Linked DNA regions of Desulfofalx alkaliphila DSM 12257. The protein of the gene in region 1 interacts with the protein of each later gene in a pairwise test. Links are inferred from orthologs where the notes say so. Each region holds a gene or a part of one and is shown in the gene's direction. Other genes may lie near its edges. The genes, in order: brnQ and pheS.

What was found.
Region 2: the proteins of brnQ (region 1) and pheS interact in binary tests that used the Escherichia coli proteins (3 or more experiments, as listed by UniProt). The link is inferred for Desulfofalx alkaliphila DSM 12257 from one-to-one orthologs.

What each region holds. Positions count from the first base shown.
Region 1 is NZ_JONT01000001.1:306,716-309,842, reverse strand. Bases 70-2,865 are described here. They hold brnQ (branched-chain amino acid transport system II carrier protein), read left to right. Parts: upstream 70-705; coding sequence 706-2,025; downstream 2,026-2,865. Other genes in these bases: BR02_RS14645 (cell wall hydrolase), read right to left, coding at 2,805-2,865; BR02_RS0101565 (hypothetical protein), read left to right, coding at 2,170-2,709; BR02_RS0101575 (lactate utilization protein), read right to left, coding at 70-443. In the rest of the region: more of BR02_RS0101575, read right to left, coding at 1-69; more of BR02_RS14645, read right to left, coding at 2,866-3,127. UniProt on the Escherichia coli protein: Liv-II branched chain amino acid transport system, which transports leucine, valine and isoleucine. Also acts as a low-affinity threonine transporter.
Region 2 is NZ_JONT01000013.1:5,432-8,650, forward strand. What follows is about bases 79-2,966. They hold pheS (phenylalanine--tRNA ligase subunit alpha), read left to right. Parts: upstream 79-955; coding sequence 956-1,978; downstream 1,979-2,966. Other genes in these bases: BR02_RS0108260 (metal ABC transporter substrate-binding protein), read left to right, coding at 79-559; BR02_RS15080 (YqzL family protein), read left to right, coding at 668-760; pheT (phenylalanine--tRNA ligase subunit beta), read left to right, coding at 2,004-2,966. Also shown: more of BR02_RS0108260, read left to right, coding at 1-78; more of pheT, read left to right, coding at 2,967-3,219.

The sequences.
Region 1 (3,127 bases):
GCTGCATGTACATTTTTGCAAATTTTGTTTACGCCCACCACCACAATTACCTTTTTAGGACCAAAGGTCATGGCAGCTACCCTATTGCCTGCACCGTCTATATTTACCAGGTAGCCATCCAGGGTCAGTGCATTACTGCTGCTTAAGAACACATCGCTTAATAACTGCTGCCGTCTTATTTCCAATTTTTGCTCTGCACTTAAACCGGGTAGGTTGTGATTTAACAGCTGGGCACCTTTAGCCTCAGCCAGTTTAGGTATCTTTAATTCTACCAGGGTCACTGAACCGCCAATTCCTACCTTGTCTCCCGGCTTAATTTTATCCAACACAAATTCCACCGCTTGCTCTTTATTAGAAAAATAAACAGCGTCAAATAAGTTCTTCTTTAGTTTTTCCACAACAACCTTTCCTAACTTGTCCCTGTGCCATTGCGCAATATTCAACTGAAATCCTCCCTCTTCTATTGATAGTATTAATATAAAAAACTGTTATTGGCAGCTATACTTTAATGATATTATTCAGCGGCCGCTTACTTTTTTCCTGCCAAAGCACCGCACTAATAGTATTATGTCATTTTCCAGTTGACACTTGACAGCGTTAATGATAAATTACTACTTGTTGCAAATTGAAAATAGGGGTCCCATCGTCCTTTTTGGCGATTTTTTTATTATTTCTTTAAACATTACTTAGATAGGAGTATAGGAAATGCAATTAACAAAAAAAGAAGTTTTGGTTACCGGTCTGGCTTTACTGGCGATGTTTTTAGGAGCCGGAAACTTGATTTTTCCACCCATGCTGGGTTTACAGGCCGGTGAAATGATGTGGTGGGCAGTGCTGGGCTTTGTGGCCACCGGCGTAGGTTTGCCTTTGCTGGGGGTAACCGCAGTGGCTAAGGCAGGGGGCGACCTGCAATACCTTGCTAACCGGGTGCATCCGCTTTTTAGTAAGGTAATAACCACAGTGGTGGTCTTGTCTATCGGACCCCTTCTGGCTATTCCCCGTACAGCAGCCACCACCTTTGAGGTTGGGATAGCTCCTTTTTTACAGCTCAACACACCGGGTGAAGCAAAATTAGCTTTAGCAATTTCAACCTTTATTTTCTTTGGTATCACCTTATTATATGTTCTTCGTCCCACTAAAATTGTTGACAACGTCGGAAAGTTTCTCATGCCTGCCCTATTGCTTTTTTTGGGAGTAATTATTTATAAGGGTATGGTATCCCCCATGGGCACTGTGGGCGTCAGCCAATATACATCCCCCTTTGCCCAAGGCTTCTTGGAAGGATACAACACCATGGACGCCCTGGCTTCGGTGATTTTTGGCCTGGTAATTGTAAATGCCATTAAAGCCAAGGGCATAACCAATAACAATGAAATAGCCCGGGTTACCATTTGGGCAGGTGTCATTGCTGCCGCCGGCTTGGCCGCTGTTTATGTGGGCCTGGCTTATGTGGGGGCCACCTCAGGCTCCAACTTTACCGGCGACAACCCGGGGCAGCTGCTTGCTTATCTCACTAAAAGTTTATTGGGCTCCACCGGCCAAATGGTTGTGGCCATAACAATAGCACTGGCCTGCTTAACCACTGCCATCGGCCTGGTATCCAGCTGCGGACGCTTTTTTAACAGGTTGACAAATGAAAAGATCAGTTACAATACCGTTTGTATAATCGCCGTGCTGGTAAGTTTACTGCTTTCCAACATGGGACTTGCTAAAATACTTGAAGTATCTGTTCCCCTGCTTGTTACCGTCCACCCAATTGTTATTGTACTGGTATTGCTTTCGCTGGCACACAACTTATTTGGCGGTAAAAAGCCGGTGTATGTGGCAGCCGTGGGCGGCACCACAGTGTTGGTATTAACCAATTTACTGCTGGATGTGGCAAACAACCTAGGCATTAAACTGACAATGCTTAGCAGTGCCCTTTCTTACCTGCCCATGCGGGAACAGGGACTGGAATGGGTGATTCCGGCCATAGTAATGGCTGTGGTTGGTTTAATGATTAAAGAAAAACATAAGGCGGCCTAAGGGCCGGTTATTAAGATAGGCGGATTAAACTCCGCCTTTTTTTTCTGTCAGCACAAGACAGCAATGGACATAAATTTGGTAGGTTTTAAGAAATAGGTGGAAATGCTATAATAGGTATTGTCAAACTATCAGGGAGGTTTTTGCATGGAACAAGGCTATGTAGTTAAGATAGGTATAGGCAGCTCTGAAATAGAGGGGCAGCAGTATGCAGTGTTAATGCTTGATCATATAGATTTTGATAATCTATTGCGAACGGCCACAATAATGGAGTTTATGAAACCAAACCTTACTCCGCTAAAGCCCGAACATCCTCTATACTTTGGGGCACCCACCGAAGTATTGGGCATGGACCAAGACTTGGAGGTAGCCATTAAAAAAGTAAAAAAAATGATTACTATTAAAATTTCAAGCCGTTCTATTTTAGATGACTTAATTAAAAACATATCCCAAGAGCAATTGGAAAAGGCTAAGAAAAATTTGCCCTCGGTGTTTTTTGATTTTAACCGGCATAAAAAATACCTCGATCAAAAGGCAGATATGATTTACAGCGGCGTATACAAAGACTCGTACCGCAATTTCATAAAGAGCTATCAGGAAAAAGGCTTTTATATTATCATCCTGGGTAATAACGGCACACCAATGCCAGGGGTGCAGTTGGTAAAAGAAGATTTAAAACTGGAATAGATATAATATTTGTGGGGCAGCCTTGAAGCTGCCCCCTGCTGTTAACTTGTTATGTACATATTAAAAAACAAAACCCCCATTGGGGGTTAGTGGATTTAATAATAAAAATCGTGACCGCCGACGGTCATCATATATTTTCTGTTTTTAGGTATCCAGAAGTTTTCTGCCTTTTTGGGATTTAAGAAATATAGTGCCGAGCCCACCGGACGTTCCCCGTTCAATGCTGCCTCTGCCGCCCTGATGCTTTCACTGTTAGGTGTATTGTAAATGCGACCGTCCAGCACCGGCGAAAACTGGGTGTAGCCTTCTTGCACATCAAATATTACCCCGTAAATGGTGTTGGGAAACCTGGGATTGTTTACCCTATTTACCACCACGTTACCCACCGCCACCTTGCCTGTATATGATTCCCCTTCAG
Region 2 (3,219 bases), on another replicon or contig:
TGATGACCACCAGCACAGCCATGGCAAAGATGAGCCGGTCTATGATCCCCACATCTGGTTAGATCCGTTAAATGCCAAAGAGCAGGTAAAAACCATATTAAGGGTCTTGATAGAAAGGGACCCGGAGAACAAAGAGTATTACACCGCCAATGCCCAAAACTACCTTAATCAGCTTGATGACCTACATAAAGATTACCAAGAGGCGTTAGCAAATACCACACTGAAAAAGTTCGTGGTTTCACATGCTGCATTTGAATATTTGGCCCGACGCTATGGTTTAGAGCAAATTGCCATTAGGGGAGTTTTTGCTGATAGCGAACCGGGGCCGGCAACTATGAAAGAAATAGTGAACATTACTAAGGACAGCGGGCTTAAGTATATTTTCCATGAGACCATGATAAGTCCTAAGGTAAGTGAAGTAATAGCCCAGGAGGCCGGTGTTGACACCCTTTGCCTCAATCCTATCGCTTCGGTAACTGAAGATGAAATGAATGCAGGTGCCAGTTACATTGGCAAAATGAGAGAAAATTTAAGCAACTTATCAAAAGCGCTGGATTAATTGTTAAAAAAGGCACATATTATCCGGAAACTTTCTTGTATTGCATGGTGCTCTATGATATAATCAAATGCGTAAAGATTCAAAAAACTGAGGAAAGGTTGTGTTTAAATGATATTTAACGCCGAGTTTTTTTGGAGGCTGTTTGAAGCAACCGGATCCGTCAGAGCTTACATGCTATATAAAAGAATGATTGTTCATTAAGTTTTTGTTAATGTAATAGGTGGTGCCGTTTTTTCCGCCCTTGTTTTTATACATAGTATAAGCAGCAATATAAGGTAGGTACCGCGGGTTATAAATTCCGTCCCTAAATGGCGGAATTTTTTGTTTTCTGCGGTGATATGGTGTAAAATGGTTTAGTGTGGAAGTATTGTAGAATTCTCGTTTGGAGGTATTTTTATGGAAGAGAAATTAAGGAACATTGCTGCCGAGGCAAAAAGGTCTTTAGAAGAGGCAGCTACAATTGCAGAACTGAACAATTTACGGGTTAAATATTTAGGCAAAAAAGGGGAATTGACTACAGTGCTGCGGGGTATGGGCTCCCTATCGGCTGAGGAAAGACCCAAGATAGGGGCACTGGCCAACAAAATTCGTGCAGAACTGGAGTCTTTAATTAACGAACGCAATAAGCGGCTTAAGGAAGAGGAAAAAGGCCGCCGCCTGGCTTTAGAGACCATTGACGTTACGCTGCCGGGAACACCCTTTCCCATGGGTAACAAGCACCCCCTGACAAAGGTGCAGGAGGAGATTGAAAACATTTTCTTAGGAATGGGATTTGACATTGCCGAAGGGCCGGAAATAGAGTTAGATTACTATAATTTTGAAGCCTTAAACTTACCTAAAGATCACCCTGCCAGAGATATGCAGGACACCTTCTTTATTAACTCTGAGGTGCTGCTTCGCACCCACACCTCACCGGTGCAGGTGCGTACCATGGAAAAAACCACGCCCCATGTTCCGGTGAAGGTGATTTGTCCGGGCAGAGTGTATCGGCGGGACGACGATGCCACACACTCACCGATGTTTACCCAGGTGGAGGGTTTGGCCATTGACAAGCGCATCACCTTCAGTGACTTAAAGGGTATCTTGAGTTTGTTTGCCCGCCAGATGTTTGGTCCAAATACCAAAACAAGATTTCGCCCCAGTTACTTTCCCTTCACTGAGCCCAGTGCAGAGGTGGATATATCCTGCGTCATGTGTAAGGGTAAGGGCTGCCGTGTGTGCAGCCATACAGGATGGTTAGAGATACTGGGTTCCGGTATGGTTCACCCAAAGGTGCTGGAGATGTCCGGTTATAATCCCGAAGAGGTAACAGGTTATGCCTTTGGCATGGGCATTGAGCGCATAGCTATGCTTAAGTACGGCATTGATGATCTTAGACTCTTTTACGATAATGACTTACGCTTTTTAGCGCAGTTTTAATTAAACTGTCAGGAGGTATAAAAACATGCAGGTTTCATATAAATGGTTGCAAGAATATGTAGACCTTAACATTTCCCCCCGAGAACTGGCTGACCGCTTAACAATGGCAGGGGTTGCGGTGGAAAATGTTAATTACCTTGGCGAGGGCATTAGCAATGTTGTCACCGGCCAAATTGTAAAAATTGATCCTCACCCCAACGCGGACAAGCTAATTATTTGCCAGGTTACCACCGACGGTGAAAACCGCATTCAAATTGTCACCGGGGCCACAAATGTCAGTGAAGGTGATAAAGTACCGGTGGCCAAAGAAGGGGCCAAACTACCGGGTGGTATAGTGATTAAAAAGTCTAAATTGCGGGGTGAAGAGTCCAGGGGAATGCTTTGTTCCGGACAGGAATTAGCCATTGACAGCAAGCTGATGCCCCCTGAGCAGCAAAGCGGTATTATGCTGTTGCCGGAGGACGCTCCGTTAAATGTGGATATAGTTGAATACTTAGGTTTGGATGACCACATCCTTGAACTGGATCTTACACCTAACCGGGGCGATTGCCTATCAATGATAGGTGTGGCCAGGGAAGTGGCAGCCCTATTGGGTGTAGAAGTGCGTATGCCCCAGTGCAATCCCACAGAGGGTGAGGCAGATGTATCTGGCTTAGCGAAAATAGATATTGAGGATGCGGACCTGTGCCGCCGTTATGTTGCCAGGGTGGTGCAGAATGTTAAAATCGGCCCCTCTCCCCAGTGGATGCAGCAGCGCCTGCGCGCCGCCGGAGTCAGGCCCATAAATAACATCGTTGACGTTACAAACTATGTAATGATGGAATTGGGCCAACCCCTACACGCCTTTGATTACGATAAACTGGCTGACCGTCATATCATAGTGCGCCGGGCCAAGGCAGATGAAAAGATTGTTTCCCTGGACGGATTTGAGCGCAAACTAAATGAAAACATGTTAGCCATCTGCGACCCCAAGGGGCCTGTGGCCGTAGCCGGTGTAATGGGCGGTTTGGACAGTGAAGTGACTGATAACACAACCAATGTTTTAATTGAGTCTGCATACTTTAACCCGGTCAGTGTGCGCCGGACCTCTAAGGCCTTGGCACTGCGCTCTGAGTCGTCTGCCAGGTTTGAAAAGGGAATAGATATTGGCGGCTGTGTTAGGGCTGCCCATCGGGCTGCCTATTTGATGCAGCAGTTGGCCGGCGGCAGTGTGGCCCGGGGAGTAATTGATAATTACCCTA